2 linked regions of the Anatilimnocola aggregata genome follow. The protein of the gene in region 1 interacts with the protein of each later gene in a pairwise test. Links are inferred from orthologs where the notes say so. Each region holds a gene or a part of one and is shown on either strand. Other genes may lie near its edges.

Evidence for each region.
Region 2: the proteins of ileS (region 1) and ETAA8_RS21485 interact in binary tests that used the Escherichia coli proteins (3 or more experiments, as listed by UniProt). The link is inferred for Anatilimnocola aggregata from one-to-one orthologs.

Annotation. Positions count from the first base shown.
Region 1 is NZ_CP036274.1:6,435,967-6,451,951, forward strand. The notes cover bases 7,204-11,077. They hold ileS (isoleucine--tRNA ligase), read left to right. Parts: upstream 7,204-7,508; coding sequence 7,509-10,877; downstream 10,878-11,077. Other genes in these bases: ETAA8_RS24235 (hypothetical protein), read left to right, coding at 7,204-7,368; purN (phosphoribosylglycinamide formyltransferase), read left to right, coding at 10,885-11,077. Outside these bases: ETAA8_RS24220 (PVC-type heme-binding CxxCH protein), read right to left, coding at 1-4,725; ETAA8_RS24225 (response regulator), read right to left, coding at 4,971-5,690; phosphate signaling complex protein PhoU, read right to left, coding at 5,712-6,389; more of ETAA8_RS24235, read left to right, coding at 6,832-7,203; more of purN, read left to right, coding at 11,078-11,520; ETAA8_RS24250 (DeoR/GlpR family DNA-binding transcription regulator), read left to right, coding at 11,765-12,634; pduL (phosphate propanoyltransferase), read left to right, coding at 12,647-13,366; ETAA8_RS24260 (BMC domain-containing protein), read left to right, coding at 13,451-13,750; ETAA8_RS24265 (BMC domain-containing protein), read left to right, coding at 13,805-14,071; ETAA8_RS24270 (acetate/propionate family kinase), read left to right, coding at 14,134-15,333; ETAA8_RS24275 (EutN/CcmL family microcompartment protein), read left to right, coding at 15,339-15,647; ETAA8_RS24280 (aldehyde dehydrogenase family protein), read left to right, coding at 15,700-15,985. UniProt on the Escherichia coli protein: Catalyzes the attachment of isoleucine to tRNA(Ile). As IleRS can inadvertently accommodate and process structurally similar amino acids such as valine, to avoid such errors it has two additional distinct tRNA(Ile)-dependent editing activities.
Region 2 is NZ_CP036274.1:5,733,662-5,748,681, reverse strand. Bases 5,731-8,639 are described here. They hold ETAA8_RS21485 (substrate-binding domain-containing protein), read left to right. Parts: upstream 5,731-6,631; coding sequence 6,632-7,648; downstream 7,649-8,639. Other genes in these bases: ETAA8_RS21480 (ABC transporter permease), read left to right, coding at 7,691-8,639. Also shown: ETAA8_RS21510 (multiheme c-type cytochrome), read left to right, coding at 1-1,106; SMC-Scp complex subunit ScpB, read left to right, coding at 1,118-2,026; ETAA8_RS21500 (tetratricopeptide repeat protein), read left to right, coding at 2,244-3,500; ETAA8_RS21495 (serine/threonine protein kinase), read left to right, coding at 3,592-5,247; more of ETAA8_RS21480, read left to right, coding at 8,640-9,043; ETAA8_RS21475 (LssY C-terminal domain-containing protein), read left to right, coding at 9,036-9,800; transcription antitermination factor NusB, read left to right, coding at 9,912-10,346; signal recognition particle-docking protein FtsY, read left to right, coding at 10,470-11,495; ETAA8_RS21460 (porin), read left to right, coding at 11,858-13,234; ETAA8_RS21455 (DUF1559 domain-containing protein), read right to left, coding at 13,423-14,385; ETAA8_RS21450 (hypothetical protein), read right to left, coding at 14,409-14,813. UniProt on the Escherichia coli protein: Part of the ABC transporter complex RbsABC involved in ribose import. Binds ribose. Also serves as the primary chemoreceptor for chemotaxis.

The sequences.
Region 1 (15,985 bases):
TTCGGCCGCGATCGGTTGAATCCGCCAATCGAGATTGGGCTGTTTGGCGGGACGAGCCAGGGCTAACTTGCCGGAGGCTTCGCCGAAGATCAACTCGCGCTGGCCGTCACCATCGACGTCCGCATATTGCGGGCTCTCGTTGTTGGTGACGGGGACCGCGCGATGCTTCGGCCAGGGAGTATCGGTGTTGCCGGGATTCTCGAACCACCAGGTCGGCTTGCCGGGAAAATCGACGACCAGCAAATCCTGCCGGCCGTCGCCATTAAAATCCTCCGCCCAATTGCAGAACGTATCGCCGTACGTCTTGATGTTGAACTCGTTGGGCTGGGGGGTGATCGCGTGCATCTTCCAGCCAGATTTGTCGCCGGGACTACCCGGTGCTTCATACCACACGCTGCCGGCGGCGATATCCAGTTTGCCATCGTTGTTGAAATCACCCATCGCGACCCCTTCGCTGCGGAAGCGCTGATCGAGCGTGGTCTTCTTGAAGGTGATTTTGCCCGCTAATTTTCCTGCCGGATTTGGCTTCGATGCAGGATAGCCCACCGCGAGCTGGCTGCCGGTTGGAATGCTGACCTGAAAATTCTTGTAGCGAACTTCGGTCGCGCCGCCGGAATGCAATTGCAGCGCGATGACGCCTTGCCGCGAACCAGTCGGATCATCGAGATCGACGCACTTCTGGCCATTGATCCACGTCTGCACGCGACTGCCAACAGCGAGAATCTCGTACTTGTTCCAATCACCGAGTTTCACGTGCTTTTCGCCGCTCTCTTTCCACAAGAGTGCGCGGCCATGTTCCTCGTACAACTTGCCCCACCAACCTGCGCCAATATCAGCCTGGTATCCCTTCACCTCGCCATTGGCGATGGGCTCGCTACGGAACTGAATGCCGCTGTTCCCTTCGTTCCTTGCCAGCTTCACGTCGACGGAGAAGCGAAAATCACGCAGCGAATACTGACTCGTGAGCCAATGATTTCGCTTGAGGCCCGTAGTGCGGCCGACGATCTCGCCATCTTCGACACTCCATAGGCTCATGTCACCGCTGATCCAGCCTGAGAGATCTTTGCCGTTGAAGATGGAACCGGCCGTGTCGTTGTTCGCCAATTGCGGCACTTGCCCGCTACTTGCCAGATAGGCGACCAGCGACCGCGATTCATGCTGCGAAAGAGGCCGCAGCAGATCGTCGGGCATCATCGAGTTCGCGCTGATCTTCCGCTCTTCGATTTCGCTCTTGGCAATGGTCAGCAATTCGGTTGGGAGTTGCACGGTAACCGTCGCGTCGTTCTCTTCTTTGAGAATGCCGGTCACCACTCGGCCGTTGCTCAGTAACAACACTGTCGGTTGGTATTCCTTCGCCATGACCGCGCTCGGGTCGATCACGTTGCTCAGCAGATAATCGAGATTCGCCCGGTTCGAACCCGTGAGATCGGGACCGACCTTGCCACCAGTGCCGAACAGCGTATGACACTGCTGACAAGTGCGGGCAAAGACCGCGCGACCAAGCTGCACGTCGTGCGCAATGGCCGGCGGCGAAGCGAGCAGACTCTTGTACTGCGTAATCAGCAGCGCCTTATCAGCAGCCGTCTCGCGCGACGAACCCCAAACTTTCTCGAGCTGCGCTTGCAGCCCGGCATCTTTCAGATTCCGCAGATTCACGACCAGATCAGCAGTGAGATGATTGGCAGGGACTCGCTTGGCTTCGATGGCCGACAGAAGTTCTTTGGCGAATGACGCGCGACTGCAGAGCGTGGCTAAAACGTCGCGCCGCTCGTCGACGGAGAACTTGTCGTAGACATCGAGCAAGCGAGCAGGAGTCTTCGGATCATCGAGCGTGGCCAGTCCTCGAATGGCCACGGCGCGCATGGCCGGATCGGTCAGCAGGGCGGCCAGCATGGGGCCCAACTCGTCGTCTTTCACACTTAGTAGGGCGGCTAATGCGGCTTGTCGTTCTGCGAGCCGGTGGCTTGGATCCGCAGCTATTCTACGGAGCGAAATAGCGGCGGCGGCATCTCCAAAAGTCAAAGCGAGAATGGTCGTCTGTCGCTTCAAATCAGGGTCTGACACGTTCGCTAGTTTGGCTGCAACCGTTTTCCAAATCTCCGGAGGGACAACTTTTCCACGCCCCTGCAACGCCACATTCAAGCCTCGCAGAAAGGCCAGTTGTCGGCCCGCGTCGTCTGTCGAACCCAAACCGGTAAGCAGTAGCTCGAGTGATTTCTCGGGCGTGCTACCTAGACGACGAACCATATAGTCGGCGATTTTGGGAAACCGATCTCGGGCCCCCATCGCAATCGCCAGCACGCGTTGTTCGTCGACAACTGTCCGTTGTTCAAGCCCATACCAATACATGAGCGGCAAGTTGTGGTCAGTGGCGTCTTCGCCGTGAGTCAGCAGGGCTTCGACAAGCGGCAGAGTAAGTTGCCAATCCATTCGCTTGGCAGCAGATGCCAACTCCAAACGCACGGTCCGCGAACCAGGCTGTTCCTTAGCGAGTTCCAGCCAACGAGGGCCTAAATCTTCGTGATCGAAGGTGCCTGCCCGTTCCGACTGCAGACGAATGGTCCATCCCCGCACCGCTGCGCTCGGGTGCGAAAGGAGTTTCAATCCCAACTCCTTGGTCAGCCCTCCCGTCAACCGGAGTGTCCATAGGCCTCGCAGCGCATGCGATTCATTTTCAGATTGCAACGCCAGTTTCGCGACTGCGTCGCGAGCGCTGAGATCGCCGTCGATCGGACGTACGTTCGGTTCCGACCTGCCACGCAAGTAATAGCGTTCCTGCAGAATTCGCTGCGCATGCCGCTGATACCACTGATTGGGATTTGTCAGATAGGCGGTTAACTCTTCGTCCGTACACTTCTGCAAGTCCACTTTCACCGGCTTCGCGTCGTTGTAACTAATTCGATAGATCCGGCCGTTCGTGCGGTCGTGCCCTTCGGTGTTCTTGTGGTGGCATTGGTTGCGGTCGTACCAGTCGATGACCCAGACCTGGCCATCGGGGCCGTAGGTCATGTAGAGCATCTGCGACCATTGGTCGCGGGTGAAGAGAAAGTCGGGAGCAAAGTTTCCTTCATAGCCGCTCCCCTTCTGCGTGAGCAGGTCGACGTTCATCCGGTTGCCGTGGATGTTGTTCATGATAATCTGGTTGCGATACTTTTCCGGCCAACTCCCGCCGAGATAGATCATCGCCCCGGCGTGGGCATGACCACCGCCGAGTTCATCCGACTGCCGCCGGTTGTCGGTGTTCCACTGATTGCCGACGTAGTGCCGATGGACGGCAATCGTCTTGATGTCGTCGTAAGTGTGCGGGTTGAAGTGCTGCCCCGCTTGTCGCTGGTAACGAGCACCGGGAATGATGTGATAGAGGTGAGGAATGACGCAGGCGGTAACGAAGGCCTGCCCTTGCTCGTTGAAGTCGAGCCCCCACGGATTGCTCGTGCCGTGGGCGAAAACCTCGAACTCATGACGCGTGGGATGATAACGCCACACGCCGGCGTTGAGCGGAACGCGTTTGTCCTTCGGCGTCCCCGGTTTGCCGACGAGGCTGTGCGTGAAGACACCGTGGCAGCCATACAGCCAGCCATCGGGGCCCCAGATAAAACTGTTGAGCGTTTCGTGCGTATCTTCTTGGCCCCAGCCATCGAGCAGAATCTGCGGCTCGCTGTCGGGGACGTCGTCGCCGTTCTTGTCGGGAATGAAGAGGAGGTAAGGAGCAGCACCGACCCAAACACCGCCGAAGCCGAGTTCCATGCCGCTGACGAGGTTCAACTTCTCGGCAAAGATGGTCCGCTTATCAAGCGAGCCGTTGAGGTCGGTATCTTCGAAAATGAGTATCCGGTCGCGGCCTTTCCCTTCGGGCGCACGGACCGGGTATTCGTACGCTTCAGCGATCCAGACTCGCCCGCGGTCATCAATGGCCATGGCAATGGGCTGATTCACGTCGGGCTCGGATGCCCCGACTTCGACTTTGAAGCCTGGGGGAACCTGCATCTGCTTGACGGCTTCCGCGGCAGTGAGCCCCGCGTGCGGATACAACTGCTCCAGCGCCGGCGCGGAAGTGTTGGGAACGTTCACCGGCCCGCGCGGAGCTTCGCGAAACTTGGGCCGCGCGGCATGCAGACGAAAATCGTCGAAGTTAATGTGTCCCCAGCCTCCGGAGTGATCGTCGACGAGGCGAATGTAGATTAGCTTGCCGAGGTGCGGCGTCAGATCGACCACCATCGGGCGCAGGCTTTCGGTATTCGTGCCGCGCGACGTGCTGATGACTCGCTCTTGGGAATCCTTGACCGCGGGATCGGGTAGAAGAACCAACTCCAGCCTTGTTTCCGGATGATTGCCGCCGGCGAGCAAGAAACTGGCGAAAGGCTCCGTCACTTTGAAGGGTTTTGAACTGAGCGTCCCCTTCGGTTTGTCGAGCAGTTTTTCGAACGTGCCGATCCAATATTGGCCGGTGTGATCCGCCTTCTTGCCGACGCCGTAGGGACGCTTCGGATCGATCTCCCCCTTGATGGGCTGGCCGTTGAACGCGTCGCCGGTGGCGGTCCAATCTTTCAGCGTGCCATCTTCGAAACTGAGATTCAGCGGCTGGCCATCTTCGCCAACGGGAATGACGCCCGGCTTCTCGAGCGGCTCGTTGAACAGGTTGGGTTTGTCTTGCGCTAGCGAGGCACAAGCGAAAATTAACCAGGACGCAACGAGGAGACCGGACCAGCGAAGACGGATACGCATGAGAGAAGATCACTTACTCGCGGGCACGAAAAGAGAGGCCTGTTGCCAGAACAGGTCTATTCTCGGTGGCCCAGCGGTGAAGTCAATCAAGGAGCGGGCTCGTACGGCGATGCCTGCGCCCTTCAGGTAGCCCGAAACGTAATTGAGGAGAAATTGAGATAACGGTTCGCTGCAGCAGAACGTGACTTCAGAATAGCTCCCTCGCTGACGCGTCGGGCTACTTAGGAACGAGTGGCACTTAGCGATTACTCGACATCTTCGCTGACGACGTTGGCGGGGTCGTGATCGCGGAAGCGATAACCGACGCCGCGAACGGTTTCGATCACGTCGGCGTAGTTGCCGAGTTTTCGGCGGAGGGCACGAATGTGGACGTCGATCGTTCGTTCCATCACCATCGTGTCTTCGCCGAGGGCGGCGTCGATCAGTTCAGTCCGATCGAACACGCGGCCAGGCTGGCGAATGAGCGTATCGAGAAGGCGGAACTCGCTGCGCGTGAGGGGCAAAGGCTGATCGTCGATCGAAGCTTGGTGGCGGCGGCGATTGACTGTCACCCCTTGGCGCTTGGTGATTTCGTCGGGAATGCCATCCCCCATTCGTCGGCGACGGAGCGCCTTGATCCGTTCCAGCAACACCTTCACGCTGAAGGGCTTGGTTACGTAATCGTCGGCACCGAGTGAGAAGCCGATCAGTTCGTCGGACTCTTCTGCTTTGGCGGTGAGCATGACGATGAGGGTTTCTCGCGTCGCGGCATCGGCTCGCAAGCGGCGGCAAACGTCGAGCCCGTCGACAACGGGAAGCATCAAATCGAGCAGGATGATATCGGGCGATTTGAGCTGCGCTTGCAGCAGTCCATCTTGACCGTCGGAAGCCGCGAGAACGTCGTAACCGGCTTGCTTCAAGTTGTAGGTCAGCACTTCGCTGAGCGAACGGTCGTCTTCAATTACCAGAATCTTGGTCTTGGCCATAAGCGCGCCTTAAGGGCAGTGTCAGGAAGGCGATTCCGAAAGTTTGGCGTGGCGATGCCGCACGATGTCACCTTCCACCAGATAGATCACATCTTCGGCGATGTTGGTGGCGTGATCGGCAATGCGTTCCAAATGTCGGACGCCGGAAAAACAATGCAGCGAGGCCGCGACCATGTCGGGCTGCTTCTGCATGCGGGACTGTAATTCGTCAATGATGTCGCAGTTGTATTGGTCGACCTGCTGATCCATGGCCAGAATGCGGCGGGCTGCGTGCGAGTCGAGATTCACGAACGAATCCATCGCGCCGCGCACCATCTGGGTCGCAAGGACAACCATCTTCGGCAAGCGATCGGGGACGATGAAGGCTGGATGCTCGCTGATGGCGCGGGCACGATTCGCAATGCTCACGGCCAGGTCGGCGATTCGTTCCAGGTCGGCATTGATCTTGAGCACGGTCGCGATGCGACGCAGGTCGATCGCCACCGGCTGGTGGAGCGCCAGCATCTTCAGGCACTCTTCTTCCAAGTGCACTTCGTGCTGGTCGACGAATTCGTCGCTGCTGATGACCTGGTCGGCGAGGTCGAAGCGGCGTTCGCTGAGGGCCTGGGTTGCCCGGTCGATCATTTCTTCCACCATCGACGAAATGGTCAAGAGCTCGTTGATGAGTCCGTCGATGTCGCGTTGTAGATGTTTGCTCATGGATTTTCCAAGCGGGCGGTTCACCCTCAGGGCGTAGAGAAGTTTGACGCAAGCAGAGAGGTTACTCGTGAAGATACGATGAAGAAACGGTGAAGCCCATCCCCCCGCCAAAGTGGCTATTGGCCCTGCGTGCCTTACCGCGACTTCGCAGCGCAAGTTTTGCCAGCCGCAAAAGGGGGGTGTCCAACAATGCGGGCCATTGTTGGACAGTACCGAGCGCAACTCTCGGGTTTGGCGGGCAGGTGGTGTCCAACAATCGGGCTTTCGTTGGACAATTACGTTGAAATCGAGGGCCAGGCTTTCCCGACTTACGTCGCCATTGGCGGGGTCAGTGCCAGCAGCCAGTCGTTGACAAACGCCCATGGCTCGGATAACTAGGGTAGTTTGGCGCATCGTGGACGATCACGCCTTTCCCTACTTATTGTCCTCTTACGCAACCACCATGCGCATCGATCACTCCGCCAGCACCATCACGGCCCCCCACTTTGCCGTGATTGACGATCTAACTTCGGGCGACCTGAATTCCAGCGATACCCTGGTTTGTGATCCTGCCACTGAACCCAGCGAGGGCGATCAGCCTCTCACTTGGGAGGCGACTTCGTTTCCAGGCTTGCCGTCGATTGTGATGGCTGACGAAGAAGAAGCTGGCGAGATTGACGACTTCGACGAAGAGGATTTTGACGACGAGTTCGACGACGACTTCGAAGAAGAACTCGAAGACGAGTACGACCTGGCCGACCTGGAAGAGGTCTCGGACGACGACCTGGCTGCCGACGATGTCGAAATCCCCATCGGTGGCGACTTTGTCGACGAAGACGAAGAGCCCGAAGAGCCAGTGCTCCCCGAAGATCCCGATGCTCCTCCGGCGGACGAAGAGAAACCCGCCAAGGGAAAAGGTAAAGCCAAGGGGAAGGGCAAAGGCAAGGCCAAGGATGAAGATGAGGACGATGAAGATTTGGATCTGGACGACGACGAATAGTTTGCTTTCGCCTTAGCAAACTGAGCGGGGGACGAAGCTCGTGTTGAGCCGATTCCGGTGGAAAATCGCGGCTCGGCCGGAGCCTCGCCCTCCCGAACGATTAGGACACATCTGCCCGCTATCGGAGCTTCGCGACGACCATGTTTCAGCCTGTGCCGGCCAGCGCGCCGTTTCCCCGCATGGAAGAGGAAGTCCTCGCGTTCTGGAAAGAACAGGCGATCTATGAGAAATCGCTCGAGCGCCGCCGTGGCAGCAAAAAGTTCGTCTTCTTTGAAGGTCCGCCCACGGCCAACGGCATGCCTCATCCCGGGCACTGCCTGACGCGGGCCATCAAAGACCTCTTTCCCCGCTACCGCACCATGCGGGGCTACTTCTGCGAACGCAAAGCAGGCTGGGATACGCACGGCCTGCCGGTCGAAGTTGAAGTCTGCAAAGAGTTGGGCATCCACAGCAAAGAGGAGATTGAAAACTACGGCGTCGAGCCCTTCATCCATCGCTGCCAGGAGAGTGTCTGGCGGTACATGCAGGAGTGGGAACGACTCACCGAACGCCTCGGCTTTTGGGTCAATCTCAAAGAGGCTTACGTCACCTATCACCAATCGTTCGTCGAGAGCGTCTGGTGGTCGCTGAAGAACCTGTACGACCGCGGCCTGCTCTATCAAGGTCACAAGATTGTCTGGTGGTGGGCCCAGGGTGGCACCGCGCTCTCTTCAGGCGAAGTGGGCCAAGGCTATCGTGAAGTGGCCGACCCGAGCGTGTATGTCCTCTTTCCGCTGCTGGACGATGCCGACCAGAAGACCGATACATCGCTGCTCGTCTGGACGACGACGCCCTGGACTTTGCCGAGTAATCAGTTTGCGGCCGTGCATCCGGATTTGGATTATGCCACCGTAGTCGATAGCCAAACCGGCCAGCGGCTTATCATTGCTGCGGCCCTCGTGGAAACGCTTGCGGGGAAGATCAAGCGAGAATTGACAGTTGAGAGCACCAGCAAGGGAAGCACGTTGCTTGGTAAGCGATATGTGCCGCCGTATGACTATTACTATCAAGCTCACGGCAACGAAACGGGCAAACTGAAAGATGGTGGCAAGCTGCCGGTTGCTTGGCGCGTTGTCGCAGCCGACTTTGTAACCACCGACAGCGGTTCTGGCGTTGTCCATCAAGCTCCCGCCTTCGGCGAAGTCGACTTTGATGTACTCGTCGCTGAACAAGCCAAGTTCGAAGCGGGACAGGGCCCGCATTTGATCTGCGCCGTCGGACCCGACGGCAAGTTCACCAAGGATGCGCCCGAGTACGAAGGCCGCTGGGTGAAGGATTGCGATAAAGACATCCAGCGCGAGCTCAAGGCAAAGGGCCTGCTCTATCACCAAGAGCAATATCTGCACGACTATCCGTTTTGCTGGCGGGCGGATCAGGATCCGCTGATTCAATATCCGCGGCGCAGTTGGTTCGTGAAGACGACGCAGTTCAAAGACGAAATGCTGGCAAATAACCAGCAGATCAACTGGTTGCCCGAGCACATCAAGGATGGTCGCTTCGGCAACTTCTTGGAGTCGAATGTCGACTGGGCACTTTCACGCGAACGTTACTGGGGCACGCCGCTGCCGATCTGGGTTTGCCAGCAAACGGGGCAGATGGAAGCCGTCGGTAGTTACGAAGAACTGCTGCAGAAGCCCGGCGTCAAAGGGACCGATGTTTGGGATAAGGCCAAAGCGGTCAATCCCAAGCTGCCCGATGACTTGAAGGTTCATAAGCCATACATCGACGAAATCACCTACGACTCGCCGTTCGCCAAGGGCGCGCACATGCGCCGCGTCAGCGAAGTGATCGACTGCTGGTACGACAGCGGCGCGATGCCGTTCGCCCAGTGGGGCTATCCACATCAGGGCGTCGACAAGTTCGCTGAGCAATTCCCAGCGGATTTCATCAGCGAAGCCATCGATCAAACGCGTGGTTGGTTTTATAGCCAGTTGGCGATCAGTACGTTGCTGTTTGGGAAGGGGACGGGAGGCGAGGGACGAGAGGCGGGGGCAGAGAAGCCGTACCCACATCCGTTCAAGAACTGCATCGTCCTTGGGCTGATGATGGGTGAAGACGGCACGAAGATGTCGAAGAGCAAGCGGAACTACCGCGAGCCGCGCGAGATCTTCGATAAGTACGGGGCAGATGCGCTGCGCTGGTACTTCTTCGCCAATCAGCCGCCGTGGACGACGATCCGTTACGCCGAGCGGGCCATCAAGGACAGCATCCCCGAGTTCTTGCTGCGGCTGTGGAACTGCTACAGCTTTTTTGTCATCTACTCGAACATCGATGGCTTTGATCCTGGCCAGCGAGTTGCGCCGAATACGGCCGATCTCTCGAAGGGAAAGGGTTACCGGCCGGTGAAGAAGCGAGGCGAACTCGATCGCTGGATTTTGAGCGAGTTGAACCGTACCCTCGCGGCCGTCATCGAGCGGATGGACGCCTACGACAACTTCGAAGCCTGCAAGCAGATCAATGCGTTTGTCGACGGCCTGTCGAATTGGTACGTGCGCCGCAGCCGCGATCGCTTCTGGTCGAGTGACAAGGAAGGGCAAGAGAAGCTCGATGCTTATTGGACGCTGTACGAGTGCCTACTAACGACCGCCAAGCTGATCGCGCCGTTCACGCCCTTCCTGTCGGAAACGCTATGGCGAAATCTCACCGGCGTTTTCGGCGAGCGAGCACTCGAATCGGTTCACCTGTGCGATTATCCCGAGCCCGATGCCGCAGCCATCGATGAAACGCTCTCTGCCCGCATGCAACTGCTGCGTGAAATTGCCTCACTCGGCCGCAGTGCGCGAATGGACAACAAGTTGAAGGTTCGCCAGCCGCTGGCAAAGGTTGAAGTGATTCTCTCGGCCGCGACTCACCAGGCTTGGCTGCAGCAGCACGACGCTCTGCTGCGCGACGAACTCAACGTTAAGCAGATCGAATACGCCGAGGACGCGAACAAGTACATCACCTACCAGATTCAGCCCAACTTCAAACGGCTGGGCCCACGCATTGGCAAGTTGCTGCCCGAGTGCAAAAAAGTTCTCGGTGCGGCCAATGGTGGCGAGTTGCTCGCGCAAATGACCGCCAACGGCACCGTCGATCTCAAGGTTGGCAGTGAGACGATCAGGCTCGATGGCGAAGACCTGCAAGTTCGCTTGCAAGCCAAGCCGGGCTGGGCCGCCGCTCAAGGCCGCGGCGTGGTGGTGGTGCTGTCGACGGAGATCACACCGGAGCTAGTGCGAGAAGGCTACGCCAACGATCTGGTCCGCGCGATTCAAGACCGCCGGAAGGATTTGCAACTCGAATATACCGCCCGAATTACAATTCGCGTTGCTGCCGAAGACCCAGAAGTATCTGAGGCAATTCAGGAGCATGGTGAGTTTATTCGCAATGAGACGCTATGCGATGAACTTACCGAGGGCGTCAATGAGCATTCGACGGAGATCGAACTTGGTGCCGGCAAGTTGCAATTGAGCGTTAAGGAAAAGATTTAGACCCGCTGTGACTGCCGCATTCACTTCACCGCTCCCCATTGCCGTGCTGATCTCCGGCGGTGGGACGACGCTGCGCAACCTGATTGAGCGGCAACAGCACGACGAACTGCCGATTGATCTTCGGCTGGTGATCTCGAGCAGCCCGACTGCGAAGGGTTTGCAATTCGCTGCTGATACCGGGATTCAGTCGCTGGTGATCGAGAAGAAAAAGAAAGACTCGCCTGCGGACTATGAGCGGGCGATGTTCGAACCTTGCCGTGCGGCCGGTGTCCAGTATGTGGTGATGGCCGGCTTCTTGAAGCACGTCCCGATTCCGGCCGACTTTGAGAATCGCGTGATTAATATTCACCCTTCGCTCATTCCGGCCTTTTGTGGGCAAGGGATGTACGGGCTGAAGGTTCATCAGGCTGTGATTGATTACGGCGCGAAGATCACCGGTTGCACGGTTCACTTCGTCGACAATCAATACGACCATGGCCCGATCATCGGGCAATGGCCGGTGCCGGTTCGTGACGACGACACTGCCGAGACTCTGCAAGCCCGCGTTTTCGCCGCCGAGTGCGAAGCCTATCCGGCAGTGCTGCGAGCCTTGGCCGCAGGACAGATCTCCGCCACGGGGCGCCGCATTTCCTGGCTCCGCTAATCCAGCGATCCTGGCAATCTGGAGCCGGTTCTGCGTGAATTCTGTCGCATTCTGGCGACAATTTCGCTCGATACAGCTTTCCCATGCCTCCAAGTGCTCGCATTTTGAAATTTGTCGCGCATAATAGCTTGCCCTTTCTACCTGTCTAACCGCAATCTGAGACAGATTTCGCGCACAATCGGTAGATTTCTTTCATTCAGTTGCTTGATTTCTACCACTCTGTTGGGCAGAATAGGTAAATCAGGTGAAAGGAAACGAACGGTTGATCAAGCAGTTGCTAGCAGACGAGCGCCGGGGCCGATTGTCGGAGCTGATCCGACAACGCGGGTTCGCGTCGTTGCCGGAGCTGGCTTCTCAGCTACAAGTCTCGGAATCGACGGTCCGCCGCGACCTAGATTTTCTGGAAGAGACCGGGGTCGCAAGGCGTACGCATGGCGGCGTCTTCTACACCGGCCCCAGTCCCAAGCTGGCCCACTTCGATCAACGTCAGTCTTCGAATTGGGATAAGAAGCGGCGGATAGCTGCGGCTGCGGCCCGACTGATCGAGGACAACGATACTGTTCTGCTCGACGGCGGCAGCACGACCTATGAACTGGCTCAATTGCTCGTCGGTCGTCCGTTGCAAGTCGTTACCAATTCATTGCCGGTTGCCAACTTGTTCACTTCCAGCGATCAAGCCGATTTGGTGTTTGTGGGTGGCTATGTCCATTCCCGGACCGGCGTTTCGCTTGGGCCTTATGCCAATCAAATGCTCGCGTCGCTGAACGCTCGACGAGCGGTACTGAGTGTGGCCGGCATCAACGAACGAGGCTGTTACAACAGCAACCTGCTGCTGGTCGAAACCGAGCGAGCCATGATGGCCGCCGCGGAACAAGTCATTGTGGTTGCCGACAGCACGAAGTTCGGCCACACCAGCCTGGCGCTGATGTGCCCGCTCGACAAGATCGATGTGCTGGTGAGCGATCACGAACTGTCACGCGAATGGCAACACACTTTAGCCCAGTCCGGCACCGTGGTGCGCTTGGCTGCTGAGTCGGGCGATACGACCAGCCCAGAAACCGCGAGCCCCGATGCCACGGCCGAAACCAATTCATCCTCCACGCATATTGCTTGAGATTTTGCCGCTATGAGTACCTCTCCTACGCTTGACCGCGCGGTCGTCGAACAGATCGTTCGCCAACTCGTTTTGGGGGGCGCGACGAAATCTCCTGCCGCTGAAACGGCTCCTGCTGCGTCCGGCAAAGTGCCCGAGTTGATCGTCAGCATTTCGGCCCGCCATTGCCACCTGAGCGATGCCGATGTCGAAACGCTGTTTGGTCCCGGCGCTAAGCTGACCCCTGAGAAGGATCTGTATCAGGACGGTTTTTATGCGGCTGCCGAAACGGTGATGATCGTTGGTCCGCGCCGTCGCATGTTGCCGAACGTGCGTGTGCTGGGACCGACCCGACCGTACAGCCAGGTCGAATTAGCTTTCACCGACAGCATCTCGCTGGGTATCGATGCTCCGGTTCGACATAGCGGCAACATCAAGGGAACACCGGGTTGCGTGCTGGTTGGCCCCAAGGGCGTAGTTGAATTGCAGGAAGGTGTGATTCGCGCTGCCCGCCACGTTCACATGAACAACAAAGACGCCGAGCGCTATGGCGTGAAGAACGGCGACTTTATGAAGCTGCGGATCGAGTCGCCGCAATGCACGGTGGTTTTCGAAGACCTGCTGGTGCGGGCCGATGCGACGAGCAAGCTCGAAGTGCATATCGACACGGATGAAGGAAACGCTTGTTTCCTGGATGGTGCCACGAAGGTGGAACTGCAGCCTCAAGCTCACGACTGCAAGTGCAAACACTGAGCTAACTCACAAATCAAATCACTCCGGTGATTGGCTTCTTTGGTTGACAATTGAAACGGTTCGTTTTTTATTTCGGAGATTGCAATGGCTAAGAATTCAGAAGCGATCGGCATGATTGAGACGAAGGGCTTCATTGCCCTGGTCGAAGCAACCGACGCAATGCTCAAAGCTGCCAACGTGCAGTTGGTCGGTTGGGACAAGGTCGGCAGCGGCCTGGTTTCGGCCTTCGTCACGGGCGACGTGGCTGCTGTGAAGAGCGCCACCGATGCGGGTGCTGCTGCTGCGGGCCGCATTGGCGAAGTCGTCAGCGTGCATGTGATTCCTCGCCCGCACGAAGACCTGGGCATCGTGTTGCCACCATCGATCAAGCGAGTTGCCAAGTAACGGCCGACTCTGCAAGCTTTCGAACATTCATCACAAACAGACAGGTAACGGTTCATGAATACGGCAATTGGTTTGATTGAAACGAAGGGCCTCGTCGGCCTGGTCGAAGCGACCGACGCGATGGCGAAGGCCGCCAACGTGCAAATCGTCAAGCGGATCGGCATCGGCGGCGCGCTGGTTACGACCATCGTCACCGGTGACGTCGGCAGCGTGCGGGCTGCGGTTGAAGCGGGCGCTCATGCTGCTTCGCAAGTGGGCGAACTCGTGGGGAGCCACGTGATTCCTCGCCCAGCCGAAGGCCTGGTCGAAGCGTTCATGTAGTCGATTCGCTCGTGGCGGATCGAGGCAGCAGTAGCAAGGACGTTCAGGAGGAGACTGCAGCAATGAAGGTGTTAGTCGCCAATCTCGGCTCGACGAGTTTCAAGTATCGGCTATTTGACATGGCCGACGAACGACAACTCGCGCGCGGTGGTGTCGAGCGTATCGGCTCGGCAGAAAGCCCGTGCTTTGTCGAGATTCAAGGACGTCGGCAGGAATTGAAGGCTCCGGTTCCCGACCACGCAGTTGCGGTGCGGCAATGCCTCGCGCAATTGACCGATCCTCAGCAGGGTTGCCTGCAGAGCGAGAAGGAAGTGGCGGCCATCGGCTTCAAGGCCGTGCACGGAGGACGCGTGAGTGGTGTGCAACGAGTGACACCCGACGTGCTCGCTGCGATGGAAGAGATGAATCTGATTGCTCCCGCTCATAACCCGCCGTATATCCGCGCCATGCGGTTGCTCGGCGAAAAGCTGCCGGAGATACCGCTCGTCGCCGCGTTCGAGACTGGCTTTCACAACACGATTGCCGATCGGCTGCGACACTATCCGGTGCCTCATGAATGGGCCGATCGATTGCACATCAAGCGGTGGGGCTTTCACGGAGCCAGCCATAGTTACATCGCCCAGCGGACCAGTCAGTTGCTCGGTCGCTACGACCTGCGGATCATTTCGTGCCATCTTGGTGGCTCGAACAGTCTGTGCGCGATTCGTGGCCAACAAAGCGTGGCAACCACGATGGGGATGAGTCCGCAAACGGGCTTGCCTCACAACAACCGTGTGGGCGATTTCGATCCGTTCGCGATTCCGCTCATCATGCAGTCCGAAGGCAAGAGCCTGCATGAAGTGCTCGATACGCTGGCGGAGAAGAGTGGCCTGCTGGGATTGTCCGGCATCAGCGGCGATGTGCGGGATTTGGAAGAAGCAGCTGCACAAGGAAATGGACGAGCCAGGCTGGCGCTCGATGTGTTCGTCGCAGAGATCCGCCGGCATTTGGGCGGCATGCTGATCGAACTCGGGGGAGCCGACGCCATCGTCTTCACCGGAGGAATCGGTGAGAACGGGGCGAACATTCGCGCGGGCGTTTGTGCCGACCTGCAAGGCCTAGGCATTGAACTCGATAGCAACCTGAACGCAACCAAAGGTTCTGCCGAACGCTGCCTGAGTACGCCTGCCAGCAAGACGCAGATTTGGGTCATTCCCACCAACGAAGAACTGATTGTGGCCCGCCAGACCAAACACGTGCTCGAAAATCGGTTCGAAGGGTAACTGTCATGTTCGTCGCCAAAGTCACCGGCAGTCTGATTTCGACGCAGAAAGTAGCCACGATGGTGGGCTTCAAACTGCTCATCGTCGAGCCTTATCGCATTGAGCCGAAAGAACGCCAATCGCTGACGACCACAGGACGGACCTTTGTCGCGGTCGATACGCTCGGCGCGGGAATCGGCGATTACGTCATTTTGACTCAAGGTTCCAGCGCCCGTTTGACGCCAGAAACCAAGACACTTCCCATCGACGCCGTCGTGGTGGGAATTGTCGACAAAGTTCAAGTGGATGAAGGCACCGTGTATTCACGGGACTAGCGAACGATTCACGCGAATAACCGCCCGCACCTAACCAACTCACCAAAGCTATATGCAAATCAACGAAGCTCTCATTCGCAGCGTGGTCGCACAGGTCCTTTCCGAGGTGGCCCGCACGGCGCACGTCTCCGGCCCCAAGTACGCCGGCCGTCACGGCATCTTCAGCGATGTGAACGAGGCCGTCGGTGCCGCTCGCGATGCCTTTGAGCAATTGAGCGAACGCAGTCTCGAAGATCGCAAACGCGTCATCAGCCATATTCGCCGCATCTCAATCGAGCAGTGCGTCGAACTCGGCACGATGGAAATGAACGAGACCAAGGTCGGCCGCCTCGATCACA
Region 2 (15,020 bases), 700 kb from region 1 along the record:
ATGATCTTCGTTTAACGGCGGGTGAATTGACCGCGGCTACCAATCCCGATGATCAGCCGAGCATCTTCGTCAGCGCCAATGTCGCGGTGCTGGCGCGCGATCTTCAGCCGACTTACAAGATCATCGAAGCGGGCGGTAAGAAGATCGGCATCACGGGAATACTGGGTGATTCCCTCGAACAAAAGTTGGCTGGCGACGAACTGGTGCATGAACCGGCCGCTGCAGCACTCGAGAAAGTGAGTGCCGAACTGAAGGCCCAGAACTGCGATCTATATGTACTCCTCTGTCATGCGACGCTGGAAGAAAGTCGTAAGTTGGCTGCTGCAGCGCCACTCTTTGATCTGGTAGTTACTGCCGGCGGCGTTGGTGAACCGACCTTGGAACTCGAAAAGATCCCTGGTGGCAAAACAATGATGGCCCAGGTAGGAACGAAGGGAATGTACGTTGGCGTCGTGGGTGTCTTCGATGATGCCAAACAACCGCTACGTTACGAACGGGTTCCACTCGATAGCCAGTGGAAAGACTCGCCGCCAATGTTGCAGTTGCTGGCCGACTATCAACAGCAACTCGAACAAATGGGACTATCGGAACTTGGCTTGCGACCGCAGCCCCATCCGTCGGGTTTGCATTTTGTTGGTTCCGATAAGTGCGGCGAGTGCCATACCAAGGCCTTCGAAGTTTGGAAGAATACTCCTCACTCGCACGCGACAGATTCACTCGTCAAGCCGCCAAATGAAAGAGGCCATATCGCGCGGCACTTCGATCCCGAATGTCTTAGTTGCCACGTGACGGGTTGGGAACCACAAAAGTTCTTTCCCTTTACCTCGGGCTACACCTCACTGACAGAAACTCCGCTGATGCGGCACAACGGTTGCGAAAACTGCCACGGTCCTGGTTCCGCGCACGTGGAAGCCGAAAGTGGAACGGTGCAACTGGCTCAAGCGGAAGTCACCAGCCGGCGCGACGCCATGAAACTGTCGCTGGCTGGCGGTGTGGCCGAGCGAAAGTGCATGGAGTGCCACGATCTCGACAACAGCCCCGATTTTCACGTGAAGGGGGCCTTCGAGAAGTATTGGAAAGATGTCGAGCACAAGGGGAAGGATTAGGTTGAACCTGGATGGCACGCAAGAAGTCCGCGAAGTCCGATGTGCCGTCCGCGCCTACGCCCGACGAGCAGCCAAACGCAACTGCTGTAAACAAACGTGGGCCGCGCTCGGCCTCGACACCGCGCGTAGTCGTGTTTGAAGATCCCGATCCCGCAGAAATCGCTGAGTCCCTTGGTCTGGCGCATTTTCAAGAGCCCGATGATGCGGGCCTGTCGTTAGAAGAATTCGGCCAGGCCTACGCTTCGCTCATGACCGAGGCGGCCGATCCCTACGAAGCCGCGGCCAAGCGAGTTGAAGCTGAGACAACTGTCGCGCCTGAGAGTTCGAAGGAAACGTCTGCGGAGAGCGATGACGAACCGCTCGACGTAATTGATGGGGACGACGATGACGCCGCGGAAGTCACGCCACTGACAATTCTCGAAGCGATGTTGTTTGTCGGTCATCCCTTAGGCGAGCCACTCACCAGTCAACAAATCGCCGGCCTGATGCGTGGCGTGCGGCCAGCAGAAATCGACGAACTGGTTCAAGAGCTGAATGATAGCTACGAACGCGATGGCTCCGTTTATCACGTTGCCGCGCATGGGGCCGGTTATCGGTTGGAACTACGTCGCGAGTGGGGGCCGATTCGCGATCGGTTTTATGGCCGGGTGAAAGAAGCCCGTCTGTCGCAATCGGCCGTCGATGTGCTGGCAATCGTTGCCTATCAGCAACCCATCACCGCCGACGAAGTCGAACGGCTGCGCGGCAAACCCAGTGGTGCCGTGCTATCACAATTGGTTCGCCGCGATGTTCTACGGGTCCAACGAGCCGAACCAAAGGCACCGCCACAGTTTCTTACGACTGGTCGGTTTCTCGATCTTTTCGGTCTCGATGACTTGAGTGATTTGCCGCAGAGCCTTGAAGGTGAAAAGGGACTCTAAGCTTCGCCAACGGAACGCTGCCAGCGGATGTTTTCGCTAGCAGCGCATTCGTTCTTCTCAGCATCCTGCGCATTGTCGGCACGATTCGACTTTAGCCAACTTGGCCCGCGCGACGATGACAAACAGGGGCGCGCTTCGTCGCGTCCGAACCGCGGCAAGACATGCGTCGCGGCTGTTCGAAGCCGGAGAGGCTGTTTGTTGCGAGGAGAGGTGCACGATGAAGAAATATCAACCATCGTTCGGTCGTCGTACGTTGCGTTTCGTCGCAACTTGCACCCTGTTGGTCTGTGCACTAAATACAGGCTGCAAATCGCCCTGGGGTTGGTGGGGCAGCGGATCTGGTGGCACGGGGGGCATGTTCAGCTCGGCGACACCCGATGTCGGCAAGCAGAAATACGATGGTCTGTCGCAAGACTTCTCGTCCGGTGCTGGAGGTGCCTATCAGCAACCAAAGGCCACGAGCGGTAACTACGTCAGCAACGCGTGGAACAAGTCGACGGCGGCCGTGGGTTCGGTGTTCGCTTGGAAGGGAACCAAGTCAGCAGTTCCTACCGACGACCCAACCAGCTTGGATAGCAAGACGAAAGCAATCACTCCCGATATTCTGATCGCTGCTGGCCGGATGTACGAAACCAAGGGGAAGTTCCCCGAAGCGCTGCAGCAGTATGAAAAGGCCCTGAAGGTCGCGCCCAACGATCTCGCCTCACTCATTAGTATTGGTCGGTTGTACGACCGCCAGGGAAACTTCCCAAAAGCGATCGAAACCTATAATCGCGCCGCGGCGGCCCATCCTAAGAGTGGTCTTGTACAGAACGACCTCGGACTGTGCTACGCCCGCCAAAAGGACGCTGCTCGGGCCGTCGAACATTTGACGATGGCCTGCGAACGATCTCCCAAGGATCCCAAGTATCGCAATAACCTGGCGACAGTCCTCGTCGAAAATGGCCGCACCGAAGAAGCCTTCCGCCATCTCAAAGCGCTCAACAGCGAAGGTGCCGCGCACTACAACCTGGCTTACTTGCTTGTCGGTCGGGGTAAGCAGGAAGAAGCAGCCCAGCACCTGCGTTTAGCATTACAAGTTGAACCGGAACTTAGCGCCGCACGCGAACTACTGGCCCAAATGGGTGGCGTTCCCGAGCAGAACGTCCAACAGCCGTATGCTCAAGTGAATGCTCAACAGCCAATGGATCAACGGCAACAAGCGCTCAGCCTGTTCCAAGCGGGCCCAGTTCAACGGACGGCGCCGACCGGCCAGAGTCCATTCCAGCAGGCTTCGCAAACGACGAGCAATCCGGTCGAGATCGTCTTCCCGACCGCGCCGGCGAATACGCAGCAGCCCCCCTCCGCACCCACTGCGTTCGCGGCTCCTCAGCCAACTGCGTATCCACAGCAAGTTCCTGCGGCGCAACCCGACGGCTCGTACCGGATTGCGGACGACGAGACTCCGCAGTTGCTCCCCCCTGTTACCGAGTAGTTAACAAAACGTAGTAGCCGCGCGTGATTCGCCTGACCGCCGAGTTGCGGTATGATGGGTGAGATATTACTCCACCCAGGCGAGCCCGCGCGTGAGACTTTCGGCCCAGTCCGAGCCCCGACTTTCCGTCAACCCCGGCGACGTTACGCTCGATGCGCCGTCGGATCCCAGTTCGGACAACGGCAGCGAACAAGTCTGCCGTCTCCATCTGAGGGAAGGAAATAGCACAGCTGTTCGCTCGGAAGTTACGCACCTACTCCGGTCGCGTCTCCGTTCCGCTTCGCTGTTAATCTTCGCAGCGCTAGCCGTTTTTCTCGTCTGGCACACGCTGTCGTTCGACCGATGGGATCGGGTGATCTATGTCGTTAACTACGCGGCCCATATCGTTGCCACACTGATCCTTGGAATGCTTGGCTTTCTGCTCTGCACCCGGCGAGAATTCACTCTCTCCGAGCTCCGCTGGATTGAGATTGCCACGTTTTTTGTACCAGCCGGTTTCTTCGCCACGCTCCATTACAGCCGGGCGACGTATTTTGCAGAAAACTATGGCATGCATCCCGAAGTGGCCGCGGCCTGGCTTCTGCCGATTTACATTTATGCCTTGTTCATTCCCAACACTTGGCAACGAGCAGCGGTGTTTATCGGCGTGCTCTCGGGGTTGCCGGTGCTGCTGATTGCGCTTTCGGCAATTACACACGTCCAAAGTGCCGAAGTCTTGCTGGAACAGTGGGACACGGTCGTAGTTACTGTCTTGGTGATGGCGATTGCTGCCGTCAGTTCGGTTTGGGGTGTCCACACCATCAACACTCTTCGCAGCGAGGTCTATCAGGCCAAACGCCTCGGCCAATATCAGCTGAAGCAACTGATCGGCAGCGGTGGCATGGGCGAAGTCTATCTCGCCGAACATCAGCTGATGAAGCGCCCCTGCGCGATCAAGGTGATTCGTCCAGAGAAGGCCGGAGACCCCAAGGTTCTTGCCCGCTTCGAACGCGAAGTGCAGGCGACTGCGCGACTTTCGCACTGGAACACCATCGACATCTTCGATTATGGCCGGGCCGACGACGGCACGTTTTACTACGTCATGGAATACTTGCCCGGCATGAATTTGTCGGAATTGGTTCGCCGCTTTGGTCCACTTCCTCCTGGCCGCGCGATCTATCTGATTCGCCAGGCCTGCGATGCGTTGCAAGAAGCCCACGATTTGGGACTCGTCCACCGAGATATCAAACCCGCCAACATTTTTGCCGCTTCGCGCGGCGGCGTGTGTGATGTTGTTAAGCTTCTCGACTTCGGCCTTGCTAAACCGCTGACCGACCTCAACGCGGCGCATTTGACCGCCGATGGAACCATCACCGGTTCGCCTTTGTTCATGTCTCCGGAACAAGCCACGGGCGACACAGAGCCCGATTCGCGCAGCGACGTCTATTCGCTTGGGGCGGTTCTGTATTATCTGGTCACGGGTAAGCCAGTCTTCGAGGACGATAAGCCGCTGAAGATTATGTTCAAGCATGCCCACGAGACGCCGGTTCGGCCTTCGCTCGTGCGCACCGATCTGGCTGGCGACCTCGAGATGATCGTTCTCCGGTGCCTGGAGAAGAATTCCGGCCAACGTTTTCAATCTGCCTCTGACCTGGCTGCCGCACTTGATCGGTGCCACGACTCCGGCACTTGGACGCGTGAACACGCCCGCGAGTGGTGGCAAGAAAACGAAGTCCCGATTGAACGCATTCCCGAACTCAGCGCCTAGCAAACGAGAGCATGGCCTGGCTCCTACTCATCGTCGTCCCCAGCAGTCCCGATATCTTCCCCGCCGCGCTTCATCCGCCAGCGCAAGTACGAGTCGATGAAGCCCTGAATGTTGCCATCAAGCACCGTGTGGAAGTTGCTTACCAGATAACCAGTGCGCTGATCTTTGACTCGTTGGTCGGGATGCAAGAAGTAATTGCGAATCTGTGAGCCGAAGCCGACCTTTGATTTGGCTTTGTACTGCAGATCTTTCTCGGCTTCACGCTTTTCATCAGCCAAGCGGGCCAAACGAGCGAGCATCATCTTTCGCGCGAGAGCGCGGTTCTGGTGCTGGCTCCGTTCGTTCTGGCATTTCACTTCAATGCCCGTTTCGTAGTGCATCAGCCGAATCGCACTCTCCGTCTTATTCACGTGCTGTCCGCCGGCACCGCCGGCTCGCATCGTTTCTTCGCGCACATCCTTGGCCCAATCGACCACAATTTCCGATTCGTCGTTGATCTCGGGTGCGACGTCAACCGCAGCAAAACTCGTCTGTCGCTTTCCTTCCGAGTTGAACGGGCTGATGCGCACCAGTCGGTGAATGCCGTTTTCACCTTTGAGAAATCCGTACGCCATCGGACCACGAATGGCGACTGTCGCGCTGTTGATGCCTGCCTGGTCGTTATCCAACCGGTCAAGCACGACGAATTCAAAACCAGCTTTCGCCGCATATTGCATGTACATCCGCAGCAGCATTTCGGCCCAGTCGTTGGCGTCTGTGCCGCCGTCGCGCGCGTAAATACTCATGATCGCGCCAGCAGAATCGTGCGGGCCGTTGAGTAGCGCCTGCAGTTCGAGTTCGTCGACCAGGGATTCGAGCTCGCCGATTTCGTTGGCGACTTCGCTGGAGAGACTGTCGTCGGATTCGGCCATTTCGAGCAGGCCGGGCAAATCGGCAGTCCCCTTGACCACGCGTTGCAGTGGCTTGGTGACGGCGAGCAAGGCCTTCAATTGGGCCATGACATCGCGGGCCTTCTCCTGGTTGTTCCAGAATTCGGGCGCGACCATCCGCTCTTCAATTTCCCTTACTTTTCTCAGCTTGTTGTCGTAGTCAAAGACTGTCTCGAAGTTGACCGACCCTGACCTGCAGCGTACTAACGCGGCTGTACCATTCAGTTTCCATGATTCGTGGGCAATTCTCTGCTGAGTTGAAGGAGCTAGGCTTTCCACAATATTAGCGGTGCAATGGTCGAGAGGCGAGGGGCGAGCAGCTAAGACAGGAGACTTTAGCGCCGTTCAAGACCGGCTGGCAGACTCCTGCACGATCACGCTCGCATTCGGTGGGGGGATTGCTAACATGGCATGCACGTTTACCTCTCCACTCGGTTGCCTGCGGAGCGATTCCGATGACCGTGCGACGTTTGTCTGCATTCTTGTCGTTCTTGTGCTTGGGAATTCTCGCGTGCGGCGGTTGCAGTCCTGCTGCCGTCGAACCGAGCGGCCCCAGCGAGCCTCTTATTGAAACGGGCAAAGTGCCAATCAATGAAAAGCGACCGATCGGCATCTCGGTTCTCACGCTGAATAATCCGTTCTTCAAGGTGATCGCCGATAGCGTGACGGCCGACCTTGCGAAAGAAGGCTACACGACAATCGTCGTGGCTGGCGAGTTGGACGTTGCCAAGCAGCAAAGCCAAATTGAAGACTTCATTGCCAAGGGTTGTTCGGCAATTGTACTCTGCCCCTGCGATTCCAAAGCGATCGGCCCAGCAATTCAAAAAGCCAACACTGCGGGCATTCCCGTCTTCACGGCAGATATTGCCTGCCTTGCGCCGCAGGCAAAAGTCGTCTCGCATATTGCCACCGATAATTACGGTGGCGGCAAACAGGCCGGCGAGGCGATGATCGAAGCGCTCGGGGGCACAGGGGGCAAGGTCGTCATTCTTGACTTCAAGCAAGCGGAATCGTGCTTGTTGCGCGTTAAAGGCTTTAAGGAAGTGATCGCTGCCTACAACGAGAAAAATCCTGACAGAAAGATCGACATCGTGGCCGAACTTCCCGGCGATGGCAAACGCGAGAACGGCAACAAGGCGGCGGAGGACGCCCTGCAAGCTCATCCCGATTTGGTCGGCATCTTTGCCATTAACGACCCCTCGGCACTGGGTGCTTATGTTGCGCTGGAAAAGGCAAACAAGACTGCGCAAGTGAAGATAATCGGCTTCGACGGTCAGGACGACGGCAAGCGGGCGATTCGCGACGGCAAGATTTACGCTGACCCAATTCAGTATCCTGAGCGGATGGGGCAACTCACCGCCAAGTCGATTCTGGAATATTTCGATGGCAAATCGCCACCAGCCGAGCAACTGATTCCCACCGAGCTCTATCGCCAGGCAGATGGGCAGAAAGATGAATCGCTGAGCAAGTAGCTTTTCATCTGCCCCGATTCGTCAGCCAACGATATGGGATCTATGCCTGCCACAGCCCAAAACTCGAATAGGTATCTTGCCTGGCTGCGCTGGTTGCTGGCCGAGCAGGCGATGCTCGTCGCGCTGGTGATTCTGATCGCGGTGCTCAGCGTGCTGACGTGGGATAAACAATCGCCGACCGGTGCAGTTGCTGGTCAAGTTTTGGCCGCCAGAATCAGCGGGCAACTGGCGACCGGCAACTCGGTGGCAATCCTCACGCGCAGCACCAGTGAGGATCTAGCCTTCGCCACTGAACTAAAGGCGCAACTAGAGCAACGGGGATTTCGGATTCCCGTGATAGTGAATGCCGAGCCGCCACAAGCTCGCGCGGCGCTTGAGGCCGCGACATTGGCGGGGCAAAAGATCGACCTGATCGCAGCCAGCGAAGTTGCCAGCAGTTGGACCGCCGTACAACGGTGGGCCGAGAGGCAGTCACAACCCGTGATGATCCTGAAACCGCAGCCCTATTATTGGCCCAACTTTCTGAAAACCGACAATCTGCTGAACATCAGCAACCAAATCGCCGTAATCGCGATCATTGCGATCGGGATGACTATGGTCATCATTACCGGCGGCGTCGATCTCTCGGTCGGCAGCTTGATCGCGCTCTCAGCTGTGATCTGCACTATTTTGCTCCGTGATCTGGCAGGTGGGCAAAGCGCATCGCTATTCGCCACATTGGCGTGCAGTCTGGCTGCGATTGGTGCCTGTGCCTTGTTTGGCGCAGTCTCCGGGACATTCGTCACGTTGCTCCGCGTGCCGTCGTTTATCGTTACGCTCGCAATGATGTTGCTGGCTGACGGAGTCGCCTACAACCTGTCGCAAGGAGCGACCATCGACGAAATTCCGCGGGCGTTCATGTGGCTGGGAAAGGGTACAGCGCTCGTCCGAATCCCCAATTCCGCGGTGTTGATGATTGGCTTGTATGTCGTCGCCCAGTTCATCATGACAAAAACAATCTTCGGCCGGCATTTGTACGCGGTCGGCGGCAACCTGAAGGCAGCCTGGCTGTGCGGTGTGCCGGTCAAGCGCGTGACAATCGCTGCCTATATCATTTGCGCTGCGCTGGCGGGCCTTGGTGGCGTGCTGATGGCATCGCAACTGGGGGCCGGCAGCCCCAATTATGGCTCGAAGCACGAACTGATGGTGATTGCAGCAGTCGTGGTTGGCGGGACTTCGCTGGCGGGTGGTCGCGGCACCATGTGGGGGACCTTTATCGGAGCGCTGATTCTGGCAGTGATCGCCAATGGCATGAATTTAGTTGGGTTGGAAAGCAAGCGGCAGCAGATTGTGCTGGGAATGGTTATTCTAAGTGCAGTCCTGCTCGACCGAATGAAGCGACCACCCCATGAATGAAGTACCTGCGACCTCCGAATCTGCCGCGCCCGTCTCACCCAAGAATTCCCGTTCTGAATGGAAAACGGCTGTGCTCGTGTTCCTCGGCATTGTGGCGACGTATTTTTTAGTTGCCTACGTAGTGATGCCTCTGGTGTGGAAGCGTTACGCACATCGGCATCCGGGGCTCGATAATACTCCGGGCATGACTGTCGCCGCCGACGGGCACTTGGGCGATCCGATTAACGTGGCCCTCGTTAGTGCCGAAGCTGATTTGAAACCGGTGATGGAAGCCGCGGGCTGGTTTCCGGCCGATCCCTTGGGAGTGCGCGCTGACCTGAAGATTGCCGCCGATACGGTCCTCTCGCGCGAGTACCGAGCGGCCCCAGTCAGCAATTTGTTCTTGTATGGCCGCAAGGAAGACTTTGCCTTTGAAAAGCCGGTCGGCAACAATCCGCGTCAGCGGCACCATGTGCGCTTTTGGAAATCGGCTCAATTGGACGATCAAAATCGTCCTCTGTGGGTGGGTTCGGCTGCGTATGACTCGCATGTCGAGTTGAGTCGTACGACCGGCCAGATCACCCACCACATTTCCCCAGATGTCGATGCCGAGCGAGACCTGCTGTTTGGCGACTTGCAGCAGACCGGGCGGCTGGTCGATGTGCAGTTGATTGCCGATTTTCACAAAACCAAATCAGGCAAGAACGGCGGAGGGGATCCTTGGCACACCGACGGCGCGCTGATGCAAGGCACAATTCGGCCAGCTACTTCGCCTTGAGGTGGTTCTGGCAATTCAGCTCTAGGTCTCCTCTCAAAATGGCCGCTCGCCCCGTATAATCGACGTGACAGTGAAGAAGTCCGTTGCCCGCAACCCAGGAGTGTGGGGGTTATGACTCGCCGTAGCCGAGCGCGAGAAGTCGTGCTGCAAGTTTTATTCGAAGACGATTTGAACCCGGATCGGAAGACGATTCAGGCCGACGATTTCATGCGCAATCGCCTGAATCAGGACCAGGAATTGCTCGATTTTGCTCGCCGACTGGTGGCGGGAGTGCGAAAGAACCGGATCGAACTCGACGACCTCCTGAAGCAGACAGCTGATAATTGGAGCCTCGAGCGGATGGCGGTGATCGACCGGAATATCCTCCGGCTGGGCGCTTATGAGATGCTCCACTCCGATACGCCCGAGCGAGTGGCGATCAATGAAGCGGTCGAACTGGCCAAACGTTTCGGGGCCAAACAATCGTTCCACTTCGTCAACGGAATTCTCGACCGGTTCGTTAAGGAACGTCGGGAAACGGGCAAGTCAGAACAGGCGGAAAAGTAATTGCCAATCGTCTGTGCCCAGCGGCGATCTGTGAAAATGGTCATTCTTGCCGCAATCAAACCAATCTCGTCCTCTTGCTAAGCGGGTACCGGCTAGTTGCCCCTGGTGCCCAAGATAAGACCTATGGGAATTTTTGACTATTTCAAGAAGAAGCCCGATGAGCTTGCTTTGCCCGAGGCACCACAGTCGGCCAGCAAACCCGCAGCAGAAGCGGCAACTCCGCAGAGCATCTTCACCCGCCTGCAGTCGGCGCTGAAGAAAACGCACGACGTCCTCAACACCGATATTCGCGACTTGTTCAAGCGCGAGGGTCGGCTCGTAGATGACGAGTTCCTGACGGAACTGTTCGCCGCCCTGGTGAAGACCGATATGGGTGTCGGCCCTGCCAACAAGCTGCGCGATCGGGTGAAAACCGATTTTCGCGGGCGCGTGGTGCAAATGAGTGATGTGCTAGCGGCCGTGAAGCAGGAACTGCGCGGCATGCTCGACCAACCAGGCCAACAGCAAGCATTGCAGTTCGTCACCAGCGGGCCCACAGTTATCTTGGTGGTGGGCGTGAATGGCTCCGGCAAGACCACTACAATCGCTAAACTTTGCCAACGCTTCAAAGATCAGGGTAAAAAGGTTGTCCTCGGCGCTGGAGATACCTTTCGCGCGGCGGCTGTTGAACAGCTGACGATCTGGGCCGATCGCTTGGGCGCGGAAATTGTCAAAGCCGAGCCGGGCGCGGATCCAGCGAGTGTTGCTCATCGCGCGGTGGCGAAGGCCGTCGAAGTGAATGCGGATATCTGCATTGTCGATACCGCTGGACGCTTGCAGACCCAGTCGAACTTGATGCAGCAGCTCGAGAAAATCCATCGGGTGATGGGCAAAGTCATACCGGATGCGCCACACGAAGTGCTGCTGGTGTTGGATGGAACTGCGGGGCAGAACGCAATCAGCCAGGCTCAGGGTTTTTCGTCAGCCGCCAAGTGTACGGGCATTGTGCTCACCAAGCTCGATGGCACTGCCAAGGGTGGTGTGGTGGTTGCCATTCGGGAAAAGTTCGCGATCCCAGTCAAGTTCGTGGGGCTTGGGGAAAAGGCTGCGGATCTGGCAGAGTTTAACGCGCAGCAGTTTGTCGATGCCCTGTTCGAGGACCTTGTGTGAGCTTCGTTTCCTGAACTCGAACCCTGCTTGCGCGGGCATTCCTAAAAGCGTGCAACGTCCGGAATTGATTGAAGTCCGGTTGTAACGACCTTAACGACGGCACCTGCGGAACATCCGGCAAGGTTTCACACCCGCGACGCAAAGTCGCGGTTTCTGCCATGTTTATCGAGTGAATGTCTTGCACCTGCCAGCGCGGCAGTACCGATATCAACAGTGCTGGGATAAGGCGACGGTTTGCCCTTCCAATTGCTTGCCACGGATTCCCAGTACCTGCCTGTTGGCCCTACCTGTTTGGCGTGACGAACTGCGCCGTTTGTCGCGCTCTTTGCAACCGTTTCCTCATGGACTGGGGAGTTAAAACCATGAAACTGTCGAAGCTTGCTTTCGCTGCCGCGATCGCTTGGGGCATTTACACAAGTAATGCCTCTGCCCAAACGTATGGGCAACAACCACAAGTTCGTCAGGTCGCTGCGACCAACGACTACTTCTATCAACCCGAGGCTTCGCCCAGCGACCGGCCACCGCCGGCCCCGATGGTCGAACAAGCCCCAATGGCTGCCGCTGCTGCTCCGGCCGCATGCGACGCCTGTGCCGAAGAAGAAGAAGCCACCTGCGATCCTTGGCGGTTGTTCTGCCAAAAGGAATGCGGCTGGAACATCACCGGCTTCGTCAACGCCGGCTACACCTACAACTTCCACAACCCACCTTCGACCTTCAATGGCCCAGTGACCTTCAACGATCGTGATTCTGGTCAATTCAACCAGTTGTATCTCGTCGCTGAGAAGGCCATCGACCGTGAAACGTGCTGCTGGAACTGGGGTGGTCGCGTCGACCTGCTGTACGGTTCGGATTACATCTTCACGCAATCGCTGGGCTGGGAAACGACCCCAACCGGTGGAGCGAAGTGGAATACCAATCCGAACTACGGGTTGGCCATTCCTCAGCTGTACGCCGAAGTGGGTAACGAGAACAACTCCATCAAGCTCGGTCACTTCTATACCGTTCTCGGTTACGAAGTGGTGCCTGCGAATGGCAACTTCTTCTACTCGCACGCTTACACGATGCAGTACGGCGAGCCCTTCACCCATTGGGGTATGCTCGGTTCGTACAAGTGGAGCGACGAAGTCAGCCTGAACTACGGCATTGTGAACGGTTGGGATGCTCTCGACCGCGTTCAGAATGACCCGGGCTTCATCGCTGGTTTCACCTGGACTGGCTGCGAAGACGTACTCGCGTTCAACGTGATTTACGGCAACGAACCTCGCTTCGACAATACCGCCGTCTACACCGATCGCTATACCCATAGCCTCGTGTATACCCGCAACATCAGCGAAGATTGGCAGTACATCTTCCAGCACGATTACGGTCGCCAGGTGGCTGGTGGTCTGGGTGGTGCGGAAAACGCTGAATGGTACGGCATCAATCAGTACCTCTTCTACACAATCAACGATTGTTGGAAGTGGGGCTTCCGTGGTGAATGGTTCCGCGATGACGATGGCGTCCGCGTCACCGGTGTTCGCCCGAACAACCCGCTGGCCGGTTCGACGTTCGCTGGCAACTTCTACGAGTTGACCACGGGCCTGAACTACTCGCCCACTGCGAACCTGACCGTCCGCGGTGAAGTCCGCTACGACTGGTTCAACGGTATTCCTGCCGGCGGTGCCTTGGCCCTGCCCTACGATGACGGCACCCGGACTGACCAGACCACCTTCGGTATCGATTTGATCTACCTGTTCTAAGCCAACGGTTAGCAAAGAGCCAACTTGCTTTCTCTCTGGAGAAACAGGTAGACCGCAGCTGAGAGTCTAGTCCTCTCAGCTGCACGAATCGCGACAAACGCCCGCCGCAGGATCAAACGATTCTGCGGCGGTGTCGTTTCTTGCCTCGCGCAGCTCGGCTAGAACGTCTGGATGTTGCTGACTGGCCGTTAATCGATGGGATCGCCCGCGTTGCGAGTCACCAAGGCACAGACCACACGTGTGGCGGTATTTTCTGCCAAGAATCGCACCGAACCATCGCCGAAGCCGGCCATCGCGCCACCGGGATGAAACGCAAAGATCTCGTCCGCATTCGTGACATTAATCGCGTAGGCACCAGCGGCCGTTCCCGTGCTGTTGTAGCCGTGAATCACATGCTCGTTGCGATCGCTGAAGGCGCTGGAATTGGCGTCGGAATGGGGCCCAGCCGATGCTCTCTTGCCGCCACGGCGATAAACGGCGGGCCGCCCAGCACACTCGTCGATCCAAAACGTATTGGAGAGCCCATCGCCTATTTCTGCAAACCGCAGCGCTTCATTCACCTTCATCACGCCGTCGCTCGATGCGTTACTCGCTGGATCAAGCAAGCCCAAGCCATTCAGCCCAGAAGTGCTGACATCGTTCATGATGCCGTAGTCGCTGGCGGCCGCGCGAATATCGAAGCCGTCCTTCGTTCGCTCCTCCCAACGCAACTGCATGGGGGAGGAGGGGCAGATGAATATCTTCACCTGAGTTTCGACTACCGCACGGTTGGCCATGCTCCGCCAGTCTTGGTCCCACTGGTACTTATCCGCCAGGTTCTTCTGCTCCATGAACGGCAGTATGAAAGGTGCCCAGCCATGATAGGCCGTCGACGAAGTCAAATTGAATTTGGCCTGAACTGCGGCTGCGGGTGGACGAACTGCCCCTGGCGGCAGAACCAAGTAGGTATCGTGAAAGTGATGCATCGAAAGCATGATCTGCTTCACGTGATTGCTGCACTGCATCCGCCGCGCTGACTCGCGGGCACTCTGCACTGCCGGCAACAGAAGTGCCATCAACACGCCAATGATGGCTATCACCACCAACAGCTCGACCAACGTGAAGCCAGCGGCAGTTTGCTTACCCCGACTTTGTCGAACGAAACGAAACATCTTGTTCTCTCCAATTCCATGCGCTACTTTTTGGCGACGGGGGGAGGTGGTGGATAAGTCGCTTCGAAGCGCGGCAATCGATTTCGCTTCGCCGCGATATCGACAGTCCAGGGAGAGAGTCCTGGGTCGTTGTAAATGGGATCAAGCCGATTCTGGCGAACGGAATCGTCCGTTTCTTCGCCGACGTCTTCGTTGCCTCGCCACTCAGCCAGCAACACATATTTACCGGCTGGAGCTCCATCCCCCTCGTCGTACGTTTCGAATTGAAACGAACCATCGTCCGCCACCGTTGCACGGGGGAAGCCCATGGGCCAGGTGTTTGCATCTGCCTGTTCAAGTGGACGAAGGATGACCAGTGCACCGGCAGCGGGTGTATCCTGCACGAAGAGTTCGCCAGACACCGGATAGAGCCGCGGTCGATCTGACACTCCACACCCCGCGCACAGTGCTGCCAACACCCATAGGTGGCAACTGTATGTGAGCTTTGCGGAGCGAATAAGCGCGGCGGGCATTCAAAGGTCTCAGAATTGGCGAGTGACGGGCGTTAACGTACGCGCCAACCAATGCTGAGCAAACCGAACTTCACCAAACCTTCATCCAGATTTTGCGATGTGATTTCATTCAACTCGCAAAGT